One region of the Massilia sp. CCM 8734 genome, then DNA from elsewhere that is predicted to be linked to it. Evidence: predicted binding sites of a transcription regulator. Region 1 holds the regulator's gene; each other region holds the start of a gene.
The links. Region 1 encodes FliA, which starts transcription of late flagellar genes. Its sites were predicted from a motif close to CTAAAGTTTNNNNNNNNNNNGCCGNTA; they were not measured.

Region 1 (4,764 bases):
CCGCAGCCTGCGCGAGGTGTCCCTTGGCTAATCATTTCGATTTCGACCAGGCCGAAGGCCTGCGCCGGATGCTGGCCGGCCCCAAGCCACGCATCGTCACCTTTCTTTCCGCCACGCCGCAAGACGACAAGGGCGCCATGCTGGTCAACCTGGGCGCGTCCCTGGCGCGCGCCGGCAACGACGTGCTCATCGTCGACGCCTGCGACCGCGAATACGGCGTGGCCCAGCGCCTCGGCGTGGCCGACCGCGCCAGCCTGTTGCAGGTGGCGCGCCAGCAGTGCGCGCTGAACCAGATCATCCACCAGGTGCCGCAAGGCTTCGGCGTGGTCAGCATGGCGCGCGCGCGCGGCGGCCCGGACGAAGCGCGCCGCCTGGCCAAGACCTTCGACGTGCTGGTCAAGCAGACCGGCATCGTCATCGTCGACGGCGAATTCGGCGACGACGACACTTTTCCGGTGCCCATCATGGACAGCGCCGAGATCGTGGTCCAGGTCTCCACCAGCGCCGCCTCGATCACCGCCGCCTACTCCCTCATCAAGCGACTTTCGCAACAGTTGGGACGCCGTCCGTTCGGAATTCTGGTCACGGGCGCATCCGAAGCGGAAGCGAAGGTGGTATACGATAATATGTCATCTGCGGCAAGTCGTTACCTTGCCGTACAGCTCACGTCGATGGGCTCGGTCCCGGCGGACGAATACCTGCACCGGGCCGCGCGCTTGGGCCGGGCCGTGGTCGATGCGTTCCCGCTGGCGGGAGCCTCGGTTGCATTTCGCCAGCTGGCGGGGCGCTTTGCCCTGTCGGCCATGCCGCAGCTCGGGCACACAGGGGGGACTTCCCATTTTGGTTCTTAAAACATACTGAGATCTATGTATACCGTCAAAGGGAAAGCGGACAAGAACCATTTACTGACCGAGCATATGCCCTTGGTGAAGCGGCTCGCCCACCACATGAAGGCCAAGCTGCCGCCCAGCGTGGAAGTCGACGACCTGGTCCAGGCCGGCATGATCGGCCTGCTCGACGCCATCAGCCGCTATGAGGAAACCCACGGCGCCCAATTCGAAACCTACGCCGTGCTGCGCATCCGCGGCGCCATGCTCGATGAACTGCGCAGCAGCGACTGGCTGCCGCGCTCGATGCGCCAGAACATGCGCAAGATCGAAACGGCGATGAGCACCTTGCAGCAAAAGCTAGGCCACCCGCCCACCGAGTCGGAAGTGGCCAAGAGCTTGAAACTCTCGCTGGCAGACTACCAGGACATGCTCACCGACGGCGGCGGCCACCAGCTGGTGTACTACGAAGATTTCCACGATAACGAGGGCGGCAACGACAGCTTCCTCGACCGCTATGCGGTGGACGACGCCGATCCGCTGCGCAGCCTGCTCGACGGCGATTTCCGCCAGGCCGTCATCGACGCCATCGACGGCTTGCCGCCGCGCGAAAAAATCCTCATGGGCCTGTACTACGAAGAAGAACTGAACCTCAAAGAGATCGGGGCCGTCATGGGTGTATCGGAATCGCGCGTGTCGCAGCTGCACACCCAGGCGGTCGCGCGCCTGCGCTCGTCCTTGAAGGAGCAGGCGTGGACCGGGCCAGCGTAGCGGGAATTTTCCTGGCCCTGGCCGGCCTGCTGGTCGGCCAGGCGCTGGAAGGCGGCAAGCTGTCGTCGCTGGTGCAGCCGGCGGCGTTTGCCATCGTCGTCATCGGCACCGTCGGCGCCGTGCTGCTGCAAAGCGAAGCGCCGACCTTCATGCGCGGCGTGCGCATGCTGCGCTGGGTGTTCTCGCCGCCGCCGAGCCAGCGCGCAGCCCTGGCGCGCGAGATCGCCGTGTGGGGCTTGCATGCGCGCCGCGACGGCCTGCTGTCGCTGGAAAAATACATGGCGGTCAACAAAGATAAATTCGTGCAGAAGGGCTTGCGCCTGGTGGTCGACGGCATCGCCCCCGACAAGCTGCGCAGCCTGATGGAGATGGAAGTGACGGCCTACGAATTCGGCGAACGCCAGGCCGTCAAGATCTGGGAGGCGGCGGCCGGCTACTCGCCCACCATCGGCATCCTGGGCGCGGTGCTGGGGCTGATCCACGTGATGGAAAACCTGAGCGATCCGGGTAAGCTCGGCAGCGGGATTGCGGTCGCTTTCGTCTCGACCGTGTACGGGGTCGGGCTGGCCAATATGTTTTTCTACCCGATCGCCAACAAACTCAAGACCATCGTCGCCGAACGGGTGACCCAGTACGAAATCCTCACCGATGTCTTTCACGATATCGCCAGCGGCGACCATTCGCGCGTGATCGAAGAACGGGTCACCTGCCTGCTCTCGCGGCCCTGACCATGGCGCGCAAAAAGTACGAAGCCGAGCACGAAAATCACGAACGCTGGCTCATTTCGTACGCCGATTTCATCACCTTGCTGTTCGCGTTTTTTGTGGTCATGTATGCCATTTCGGTCGTCAACGAGGGAAAATACAAGGTGTTTTCGGTCTCGCTGGGCGACGCCTTCGGCGGCAAGGACCAGAAGACGGCCAGTGTCGCCAGCAGCAACGTGCCGCAGCTGATCGTGCTGCCCGACCCGCTGATCAAACGGCGCGAGGAAGCCATGCGGCGCGAAAAGGAACGCCTGACCAAGCTCGCGCAAAAGCTGACCTCGACCCTGGCGCCGCTGGTGCGCGAAGGCAAGGTGCGCGTGACGCAGAACAGCCGCGGGGTGAGCGTGGAGATCAATGCCAGTGTGCTGTTCGATCCGGGCGACGCCACCCTCACGCCCGAATCGGACCAGGCCCTGCGCGCGCTGGCGGTGCTGCTCAAGGACGACCCGCACGCGGTGCAGGTGGAAGGCCACACCGATCCGACGCCGATCAGGAATGCGCTGTTCCCCTCGAACTGGGAACTGTCGGCGGTGCGCGCGAGCAGCGTGGTGCGCCTGTTCATCGACAGCGGCGTGGCGCCCGAACGCCTGACGGCCGTGGGGCATGGCGCCAACATCGCGGTCGCGTCCAACGACACGCCCGAAGGGCGCGCGCGCAACCGGCGCGTCGCGGTGACGATCTTGTCGGCGCTGCCCGATACCACCACCGAAATCCCCACCCGTTGATTCAACCGGGCTGGCGTGAAGCCTGAAACGGTGCACAATGGTCGAGAACGGCGCAGGCGGGCGACCCGGCCCCGCTTCAGGCAAGCGCCGCCGGCCGGGACCGACAAGACAAGCACAAGACAAGGAGCAAGCCGATGAAACGATCCGTGGCGGGCATGTTGATGCTCATGGCGCTGGGACTGGCCTATGCGAGGGATAAGCCGATCAGTGGCGTGAGCGAGAAGGTGTCGGTCGCTTCGCGCGGCGGCAAGGTGCTGGTGACCTTGACGGTGAGCAACAAGACCAGTCAGCCGATCTATCTGTGGAAGGTGACGTACCAGAGCCGGCAGCTGTTCGGGCCGGATTTCGACATCAGCGTGGCGGGCAGTGCGGCGCCGGTCAATTACATCGGCCCGGTGGTCAAGCGGGCGCCGCCGCAGCCCGACGATTATTTGAAGGTCGAGCCGAACGGCGTGCACCGCAATACCATCGATGTCACGCGCGCGTATGATTTTCAGCCGGGCAAGCAGCGCTACCGGCTCAGTCATACGGGAAGTTACGTGCTTGATCTGCAGCAGCTGGATAATCCCGAGACGATGAAACCGGCCTCGACGGTGTTCACGCATACGCAGGTGGCCCAGCCGGCGGAGCAATAGCCCACTCGCGTAGCGATAAAAAACAGCCTGGCCGCGCGCGCGCGGCCAGGCTGTTTTTCATTGCCCGCTCGCTTACGGCAGCGAAGGGGTGTTCTCGCCGAAATACTCGTGCGAGTCGGCGTTGTCGACGGCCTTGGTCGGATTGCTGGTCGCCAGGCTGGCCGCGGCCGACTGGCCATACGCCCAGTCATCGGTCGCCGCCACCACGTTGAAGTGGCTCAGTTCGTGCACCAGGGTGCCGCCCTTTGAATCCGTGCCCGAGGTCGGCGCCGACCAGAAGGCGTTGCAGACGTAGATCTTGTACGGCTGGGTCGGGTACACATACGCGTAGTAGGATTCCTTGCAGCTGCAATCGACCACGATCGGCTTGCTGTCGAGCGCGTTCTTGATTTTGTTAAAGTGCGTCTTGACCGTCGCGTAGCGCGTCGACGTGTAGGCGCCGAACCATTTCTTGTAGCGCGTGCCTTGCAGGTTGCTGTTCAAGTAAGTCAGGCCGCCGTTGGTCATCGTTTTCGCGGCCGCCAGCCCCGCGTTGATCGAGCTCTGTTGCGACGAGCTGCAGCTGGCGAACGAGATGCCGGCCGGTCCCGCAGCCTGCTGGCGCGCCGCCAGTTCGAGCGGATCGGCCACGATGGTGCCGCGCTCGAGACGCCCGTCGATCCAGAGCGACACCGGCGCCGATGCGATCTCGCCGATCTCGCGCTGGCCCTGCTGCGCGGTCAGGCTGTTCTCGTCGTCGCCCGTCGAGTTGAACAGGTTGAGCGAGGCCGCGTGGTAACGGATCGCGTAGTCGCCGGTCACGCTCATGTCGTACATGGACGACAGTTCCACCTTGGCGGTGTGCGAGGCGCCTGGCTTGAGCAGGTAGTAATCCTTGGCGGTCGGGGCGGGGCGCTTGTAATGGCGGCCCTGGTACGGTACGTCCATGCCGTCGCGGGTGACGTCGAACAGATGGTCTTCCACACCGGCAAACGGCGTATGCCATTTCAGCACGTATTGCGGCTTGGACGAGGTGTTGGTGATGGTCACGCGCACGACCACG
Region 2 (4,764 bases), on a different contig from region 1:
GCGCCATGGCGCACGAACACCTGATCCCGTACACCTGCCAGCAGGTGGGCACGTTTTTTCCGGGCATGGACCCGGCCGTGCTGCAAGGCATCATCGCGCGCCATTGGGACGCGGCCATGACGCGCCTGCAGGCCTGCATCGACAAGGTGAAAATGTGGCCGCAAGGGCAATTCAATCACTTCAATTCAAGCCAGTACTGCCAGTATTTGTACTTTTTGTCGAATACGATCTGGCGTGCAGACCGTGGCGAAGAAGCGCTGGGCGTAGCGACGCGCCTGTTCCTGCTCAACAAGGCGCTCAACGGCATCGACCTGTTTTACGAGATCGCCATGCCGGACGTGTTTTTTATCGGGCACTCGGTGGGGATCGTGCTGGCCAAGGCGACGTATGGCAACTACCTGGTGCTGTACCAAAATTGCACAGTCGGCAAGAACCACGGCGTGGCCCCGGTGTTGGGCGATGGCGTGATTCTGTATCCCAACAGCGCCATCATCGGCCGCTGCCGGATTGGCGCCAACACGGCGGTGTCGCAAGGCACGGGCGTGATCAACCGCGACACGCCGGGCGAGTGCATGGTGTTCGCCGGCATGGCGGGCGAACTGACCATCAAAGCGGCCAAGCGGCCCCTGATCGACGACTTCTTCCGCCGCTGAAACGTTTTTCAACCGGGGTCAGAGCTTTAACTCGAAACATTTCTCGTTTGCTATTCGCGTACAATCGACGACCCGCTGCGCAAACGCGGCCTGATCAATGATGACGTGAAAAACAATGAAGACACTTACCGGCGACCTCCTCCAGCTTGCTCTCGACGGCGCCTTCGACGTCATCGTCCACGGCTGCAATTGCCAGTGCCAGATGGGCAAGGGCATTGCGCTGTCGATCAAACGGCTCTTTCCGGAAGCGTTTGCGGCCGACCAGGCGAGCGCCAAAGGCGACATGGCGAAACTCGGGACGATCTCTGTCGCGGAAATCCATCGGGACGGGCGGAGCTTCATTGTCGTCAACGGCTACACGCAATGTCACTGGCGCGGCGAAGGCAACAAAGCCGATTATGCGGCCATCGCCGGCGTGATGAAGGCGGTCAAAGCCAGGTTCAAGGGCAAGCGGATCGGCCATCCGAAGATCGGCGCCGGTCTGGCCGGAGGCGACTGGGCACGTATCGTTCCCCTCATTGAAGAGGAACTGGCGGGCGAGGATCATACGTTGGTGGAGTTTGTTGCCGACGCAAGGGGCTGATCCAACAACCGGGGTCAGAGCTTTAATTCGAAACATTTCACAATTTGTAGCGTGGAACTGACAGCCATGCTTGTCTCGCCCCACGCATAGCGGCAGCGCGCGGGTTGGCGTGCACCGCGCCGCTCCCGATGTCACAATGTTTCACATTAAAGCTCTGACCCCGGTGTAGCGCGCGACGCTCGTCCCCTTGATGAGTGGATCGGCCGTAATTCGGGGTCTGACCTCTGATTCGAAACATTTCACAGTTTGTGGTGTTGAACTCACAGTAACGGCGGTTTCGACAAGCCGACAAGGCGACGCGCACACACGCGCGGCCAAGGAGGTTTGCTTGATGCCACAATGTTTCAAGTCAGAGGTCAGACCCCGGTGTTGAGACCAGACCCCGGTGTTGAGACCCCGGTGTTGGCGTGAAGCGCGGGCTTCAGAGAGTCTTGAATTTATTGTTGGCATTGTCTTTCAGTTGTTGAACATGAGCATTGAATCTGGCGACGATGGCTTCTTCGCGCGCGCCGGTCTTGTCGATCGCCACCGCCAGTCTGCGGTAGGTGGCAAGCTCACGCTCGCCGGCAAACATCAAGTCGCCTTTCTGCATCACCGTCCTGCCAAGCTGCGCTTGGGAAAAGTCGAGCATGGTGCTCATCTGCTTGATGAATTCCTTTTGCACCGCGGACAATTCCGCACTCAGGCCGAGGGTCTGTTTAGCCACCTTGGTGGCGTTGGCCAATGCGGGAGCCCGATAGTGCTCCGGCACTTTTGCCGTCAGCAAAAACTGCCGCCCCTCGGCGGCCGAATCGGCGAGCAGGCGGTCGCGCTGTCCGACCAGCTCGCCAAAACGCACCAGCTTGCGGCGCGACCCGTCGATCCCCGTGCGCGTCGTCAGGCTCGACGGCGTGAGCGTATCGCCCATGTCGACTTTTTCGAACTCTTTATTCAATAAATCGGTTTGCGCCATCTGCCGTTTGAGCAAGGCGTTGACGCCGTTCACGACCGCCACGATCTGGCGCGCCTCCTCACTGGTGGCGGGCGCCGCCGCCGGCCCGGGGTCTTCCTTCTCGTTCATGGTGGCGACCACCTGGCGCGCCGCCTGCTTGATGGCGTGCAGGTCGCGCTCGGCGCTGTTGATTTGCCGGATCCCCAACACGACCAGCACGATCCCGATTCCCAGCTTGGCCCAGGCCACGCCGACCGGCGCATGGTCTTTCAGGATCAATTTCAGCAGCCCCAGCAAAATCAACACCCCGAGCGCGCTGGCGCCGAGGAAGCGCCCGGCAAGATGGATGTCGCCAATCCGGTTCAGCGCCGCCACCAGCGGCAACATCACCCCGATCCCGAGCGCCATGTGGGCAAAGACGTTGATGCGCGCAGCTTCCTGCTCGGGTGTGGTGTCGCTGTCATCCATGTAAGTATTCCGAAATAATCAATGTTTTTGGGCAATATGAGCAGGATACTACAGCGTCTCCCTTGCTTGTCGCCTTGTGCGGCCATCACGTTTTATCAAAAACACATGCTTGAGGCCATGCGCAGCCAGCGCCACGGTCCCAAAAAATCCCGAAATTTCGCTTTTTTTACCCTCAAGTTCTGGCGCCGCTTGCCGTCAAGCGCCGCGATGGCGCTGTGCTTGAGGGGCGAAATAAAAAATATACCTGCCTGAATTCACTAAACTTTCCGGCTGGTAACCCGTTACAAAAAAGGACTGCGGTGTGATTGTCCCGGACCGAAGGGGCAGACCAAAGCGAAGGCAAGTTGCCAACATGTATAAGTAGTATCTGCAAGGAGTATTACCATGAGCGTAATCAACACCAACGTCGCATCGCTGAATGCACAACGCAACCTGAGCACTTCGGCTTCCGCACTGTCGACCTCGCTGCAGCGCCTTTCTTCCGGCCTGCGTATTAACAGCGCCAAAGACGATGCCGCCGGCCTGGCCATTTCGGAACGCTTCACGTCCCAGATCCGCGGCCTGGATCAGGCTAAGCGCAATGCCAACGATGGCGTGTCGATGTTGCAAACGGCTGAGGGTTCCCTGCAATCGACGGGCAACATTCTGCAGCGTGTACGTGAACTGGCTGTGCAGTCCTCGAATGCAACGAACTCCGCTGGTGACCGCAAAGCGATCCAGGCTGAGGTTGGCCAACTGCTGTCGGAAGCCGACCGTATTGCCCAGACCTCGGAATTCAACGGCCTGAAACTGCTCGACGGCAGCTTCGGTACCGCCACCTTCCAGGTCGGCGCAAATGCCGGCCAGACCATCCAGGCTACCACCGCTAACTTCCGTACCAATAACTACGGTAACAACGAAGCATCGACGGCGGCCCCGACGACCCTGGCCACCACCGGCACCGCCTACACCGGCGGCAGCTTTGCCCTGCAAGGCCTGGCCACGACCAACATCGCTGTCACCACCTCCGATACCGCGCAGTCGCTGGCATCGACCATCAACGGCGCCACCGCCACCACCGGCGTGACCGCCCAGGCCAAGACGGAAGAAGCGATCACCCTGGCTGCAAACGGCGTGTATTCGCTGGCTGTCACCTCAGACAACAGCACTGCCGCCAACGTGACGTTCACCGTCGGCGCAGCGACCAATGCATCCGGCCTGGCATCGGCAGTGAGCGCCTTTAACGATGTGTCGTCCAAAACCGGCGTCACCGCCAAGCTGAACGATACCAACAGCGGCCTGATTCTGACCAATGCTGCTGGTAACAACATTACCCTGGCCAACAATAGTGCAGCAGCAACGGTCACGGCAGCGGCAATCGACTCGGCCGGCACCGTGGGCACCACCGCCAGCGTTGTCACCGGCGCTACCTCGACCTCGATGGGTTATGTGTCGATGAACTCGGACAAGGGTTTCTCGGTCGGCAGCAGCGGTTCGAATGCGATTGCCGGCAGTACCGCCGCTTCGCTCAATACCGTCTCCGGTATCGACGTCTCGACCGCCAAGGGTGCATCGCAAGCCCTGAAAGTGCTGGACTCGGCCCTGGCCAACGTCAACAGCCAGCGCGCTTCCTTCGGTGCTCTGCAGTCGCGCTTCGAAACCGCTGTCAGCAACCTGCAGTCCACGTCCGAAAACCTGTCTGCTTCGCGCAGCCGGATTCAGGATACCGACTTCGCTTCGGAAACAGCCAAACTGACGCGCGGCCAGATCCTCCAGCAGGCAGGTACCGCGATGTTGGCCCAGGCTAACTCGCTGCCGAACGGCGTGTTGTCCCTGCTGCGCGGTTAATCGACCAGCTAGCAAGCTCCTTGCTTCCCCGGCCGGCCCCTGGCTGGCTGGGGAATTTCATCTCAGCAGTACGTTGTGGCAGTAAATTCCTTGTAGTACATGCAATCCCGCCGAGGCGCAATGCCCGGTTATTCACTCCCTGGCCTCGTTCATGCGCCGCCAAATAGTTTTTTATTGCCCTCAAGTTCAGGAAAACGCTGTCGTCTAGCGCCGTGCCTTGTCACGCCTTGAGGCCCAAAACAAAAAATATACACCCAAAATCCCCCTAAACTTTCCAGGTCGCAATCCGTTACATATAAGGA
Region 3 (4,764 bases), on a different contig from region 1:
GGCTCCGCCCTGGCGACTTCGCTGCAGCGCCTGTCCTCCGGTTTGCGTATCAACAGTGCCAAGGACGATGCTGCAGGCCTGGCCATTTCGGAACGTTTCACGTCGCAAATCCGCGGCCTGGACCAAGCCAAGCGCAATGCCAACGATGGTGTGTCGATGCTGCAAACGGCCGAAGGGTCCCTGCAATCGACCGGTAACATCCTGCAGCGTGTACGTGAACTGGCAGTCCAGTCGTCCAACGCCACCAACTCCGCCGGCGACCGTAAAGCGATCCAGGCCGAAGTGGGCCAGCTGCTGTCGGAAGCGGACCGGATCGCCCAGACCTCCGAATTCAACGGCTTGAAACTGCTCGACGGCAGCTTCGGCACCGCCACCTTCCAGGTCGGCGCCAACGCCGGCCAGACCATTCAAGCGACCACCGCAAACTTCCGTACCAATAACTACGGCAACAATGAAGTGTCGACCACGGCGCCGGCCACCCTGGCCACCACCGGCACCGCCTACAGCGTCGGCAGCTTCGCCCTGCAAGGCCTGGCCACCTCGAGCATCGCCGTCGCCGCCACAGACACCGCCCAAACGCTGGCATCGACCATTAACGGCGCTTCCGCCACCACCGGCGTGACCGCCTCGGCCAAGACCGAAGAAGCGATCACCCTGGCCCCGGCCGGCGTGTATTCGCTGGCCGTCACGTCCGACAATACCGGCACCCCGGCCAACGTCACCTTTACCGTCGGCGCCGCCCTCAACGCCTCCGGCCTGGCATCGGCGGTCAGCGCCTTTAACGATGTGTCGTCCAAGACCGGCGTCACCGCCAAGTTGAACGATACCAACAATGGCCTGATCCTGACCAACGCCGCCGGCAATAACATTACCCTGGCCAACAACAGCGCCTCGGCATCAGTTACCGCCGCCTCGATCAACGCCGCCGGCACCGTGGGCACCACCGCCAGCGTTATCACCGGCGCCACCTCGACCTCGATGGGTTATGTGTCGATGAACTCGGACAAGGGTTTCTCGATCGGCAGCAGCGGTTCGAACGCGGTCGGCACCGGTGTCGCCGCCACGCTCAACACGGTTTCCGGTATCGACGTCTCGACCGCCAAGGGCTCGGCCGACGCGCTCAAGATCCTCGACTCGGCCCTGGCCAACGTCAACAGCCAGCGCGCTTCCTTCGGCGCCCTGCAGTCGCGCTTCGAAACCGCGGTGAGCAACCTGCAATCGACCTCGGAAAACCTGTCCGCCTCGCGCAGCCGGATCCAGGATACGGATTTTGCTTCGGAAACCGCGAAACTGACCCGCGGCCAGATTCTGCAACAGGCGGGGACTGCGATGTTGGCTCAGGCCAACTCCCTGCCGAACGGTGTGTTGTCCTTGCTGCGCGGCTAACCAGCCCCGCTTCGCTGCACTCCCCGGCCGCTTTTTGCGCGCCGGGGAATTTTCGTTAAAGGAATACGGTCATGGAACTTCGCCCACTAGAGAACACGCCGGCCGCTCCATTGCCGCGCCCGGCCGCGTCCGGCGAGAGCGGCGCCGCCGCCGGCCTCAAGACGGCGCCAAGCGCCGCGACGGGCAAGACCGAACCGGCCAAAGAGGCGGCCGAGCCCGACCCGGCCGAAGTGAGCAAGGTGGTCGACCGGATCAATGTGGCGATGCAGGCGATGTCGCGCAATATCGAGTTTTCGATCGATGCCGACAGCAAGCGCACGGTGGTCAAGATCATCGACCAGACCACCAAGGAAGTGATCCGCCAGATGCCCAGCGCGGAGGCGCTCGAAATCGGCAAGGCGCTGGAAAAAGTCCAGGGTTTGCTGATCAGCCAGGTTGCTTGAGGGAATTGGCGAAAAAGCCCGTGAATCGTGCGCAATCCGGGCATAAACCGAACAAGCACCGGATTACCCCTCTAAAGTATGGATAGAAGATGCCGTTAACTTAGTATATTCATGCTTTTACCAGGAGGCGTTCGTGGCCATTTCATCCGTCAGTTCAGGCGGCTCTATCGACGTCAACGACATCGTCAATAAATTGATGATGGCGGAGAGCCGGCCTTTCGTCGCCATGCAGGACAAGGAAAAGGCGTACACCGCCAAGCTGGCGGCCTACGGCACGCTCAGCGGCGCGCTGAACGGCTTCCAGACCGCCGTCACCGGCCTGGCCGACCCGACCAAGTTCAAGACCATCGGCGCCTCCTCGTCCGAGAGCGGCGTGCTCACCGCCAGCGCCGGCAAGGAATCCGTCAAGGGCAGCTACAGCGTCAACGTGAGCCAGCTGTCGCAGGCGCAAACCCTGACCTCGGTCGGCCAGGCCAGCACCACCGCGCTGATCGGCAGCGGCGCGGCCACCACGCTGACGTTCGAATTCGGCAGCATCACGGGCGGCACCCTGGCTAACGGCGCTTACACCGGCGCCGCCTTCGCCCAGGACGCCACGCGCTCGGCGCGCACCGTGACCCTGGACGCGAGCAACAATTCGCTGCAAGGCATCCGCGACGCCATCAACAAGGCCAATGTGGGCGTGACCGCGTCGATCATTTCGGACGGCAGCGCCAGCCCCAACCGCCTGGTGCTGACCTCGGCCCAGACCGGCGAAACGTCGAGCATGCGCATTGGCGTCTCGGGCGACCCGGCCATCGGCAGCCTGCTCGGCTACGCCGCCGACGGCACCCAGAACATGACCCAGAACAGCGCGGCGCAAAACACCAAGCTGACCATCAACGGCGTGGCCATCAGCAGCCAGAGCAACAACGTCTCGGAAGCGATCCAGGGCGTGACCATCAGCGCGCTCAAGGTCGGCACCAGCACGGTCAACATCACCAGCGACAGTGCGGGCGCGAAAACGGCGATCAACAATTTCATCAAGTCGTACAATGAACTGAACACGACGATCGCCGGCCTGACCACGGCGCCCAAGGCCAGCGAAGGCAAAGGCGCCGGCGTACTGCTGGGCGACGCCACCGTGCGCAACCTGCAATCGAGCCTGCGCAAGATGTTCTTCACGCCGGTGCCGGGCATGGATGGCGACATCAGCAGCATGAGCCAGCTGGGCGTATCGTTCCAGGCCGACGGTTCCCTCAAGCTCGACAGCGGCAAGCTGCAAAAAGCGCTGGATGCCGACCTGGAAGGCGTTTCCAAGCTGCTCAGTACGGTCGGCTCGACCACGGACAGCCTGGTCAGCTTTGTCGGCTCCACCACCAACAGCACGGTCGGCACCAAGAGCGTGCTGATCAGCCAACTGGCAACCCAAGGCAGCGCCACCGGCAGCACCGCCGCCGGCACCAGCATCACCAAGGATGTCAACGACCAGTTGTCGCTGACCATCAACGGCGTGACCTCGACCGCCACCCTGCTGGCCGGTAACTACACGGCGGCCAGCCTGGCCAGCCACGTGCAGTCGATCATCAACGGCGCGGTCGGTGCGACGGGCGCCAGCGCCACCAGCGGCACCGGGGTGCTGGTCAAGCAGGAAAACGGGATCTTCACGATCACCTCGAACAAATACGGCTCGACCTCGAAAGTGGGCATCAGCGGCAACGCCGCCGCCGGCCTGCTGGGCACACCGACCCTGGTCGACGGGCTCGACGTGGCCGGCACCATCGGCGGCGCCACCGCCACCGGCAGCGGCCAGAACCTGACCGGCAACGCCGGCTCGACCGCTTCCGGGATCCAGATCCAGATCACCGGCGGCGCCATCGGCGAGCGCGGCACCGTGAATATCTCGAAAGGCGCCGGCGCCCAGTTCACCGAGCTGATCGACAGTTATCTCAACAGCAAGGGCACCATTTCCGGCAAGAACGCCGGCATCAACGCCAGCCTGGCCGATATCGCCAAGCAGCGCGCGGCCCTGAACATTCGCCTGACCCAGACCGAAAAAGATTTACGCAAGCAGTATTCTTCGCTCGACGTGACGCTCTCGGGCATGAGTTCGACGAGCACCTTCCTGGCGCAGCAGCTCGCCTCCCTCAGCACCATCCGATAGCGACAGAAAGAGGACATTAATTATGTTTGGATCTCCCAACAGGGGCGCAAGCAGCTACGCCAAAGTCGGCCTGGAAACGAGTGTGGTGGCGGCCTCCCCGCACAAGCTGATCGTCATGCTGTTCGACGGCGCACTGGTGGCGGTGCTCACCGGCCTGATGCACATGAAGTCGGGCAACATTCCGGAAAAAGGCAAAGCGATCTCGAAAGCCATCCAGATCATCGACAATGGCTTGCGCGCCAGCCTCGACAAAACCGCCGGCGGCCAGATCGCCGAAAACCTCGATGCGCTGTACGAATATATGAGCGCGCGCCTGCTGGCGGCGAACCTGAAAAACGATATCGAGATCATGGTGGAAATCCAGGGCTTGCTGACCGAGCTGCGCGAAACCTGGAACGCCATCGGCGCCGCCCCTGCCGTCACGCCCGCGTCCGAGATGGCGCCCAACCGCACCTCCAACCTTGTGAGCGCCTGAATGATGTCCATGACCATGACCAATGACGACGTGCTGTCCACCTATGAAGCCATGCTGGCCCTGTCCGAACAGATGGTGGCCGCGGCCGAAAGCGGCGAGTGGGATGAACTGAGCCTGCTCGAAAAACGGGTCGGCGCGCACGCCAGCGCCTTGCAGGCCAACGACCAGCAGATCTTGCTCGACGGCGCCAGCCGGGTCAAGAAAGTGGCGATCATCAAGCAATTGCTGGCCTGCGACCGCACCATCCGCGACCTGACCACGCCTTGGATGGCGCAGCTGTCGCACATGATCAACAGCAGCGGCACATCGCGCCGCCT

Region 2: a site for FliA is predicted at 2,807-2,833, ahead of F2P46_RS26485 (flagellin). Genes of this name have one in related genera too.
Region 3: a site for FliA is predicted at 1,901-1,927, ahead of fliD (flagellar filament capping protein FliD). Genes of this name have one in related genera too.

The regions. Positions count from the first base shown of each region.
Region 1 covers NZ_WHJI01000043.1:36,219-40,982, forward strand. The annotation lists gene flhF (flagellar biosynthesis protein FlhF) at 1-31, shown strand, start outside; gene F2P46_RS29080 (MinD/ParA family protein) at 24-851, shown strand; gene F2P46_RS29085 (RNA polymerase sigma factor FliA) at 867-1,598, shown strand; gene F2P46_RS29090 (flagellar motor protein) at 1,580-2,326, shown strand; gene motD (flagellar motor protein MotD) at 2,329-3,087, shown strand; gene F2P46_RS29100 (hypothetical protein) at 3,222-3,722, shown strand; gene F2P46_RS29105 (M35 family metallo-endopeptidase) at 3,795-4,764, opposite strand, start outside.
Region 2 covers NZ_WHJI01000036.1:33,916-38,679, reverse strand. The annotation lists gene F2P46_RS26500 (hypothetical protein) at 6-653, shown strand; gene F2P46_RS26495 (macro domain-containing protein) at 769-1,236, shown strand; gene F2P46_RS26490 (hypothetical protein) at 1,658-2,635, opposite strand; gene F2P46_RS26485 (flagellin) at 3,020-4,462, shown strand.
Region 3 covers NZ_WHJI01000036.1:29,000-33,763, reverse strand. The annotation lists gene F2P46_RS26480 (flagellin) at 1-1,386, shown strand, start outside; gene F2P46_RS26475 (flagellar protein FlaG) at 1,458-1,829, shown strand; gene fliD (flagellar filament capping protein FliD) at 1,963-3,972, shown strand; gene fliS (flagellar export chaperone FliS) at 3,995-4,447, shown strand; gene F2P46_RS26460 (flagellar protein FliT) at 4,457-4,764, shown strand, end outside.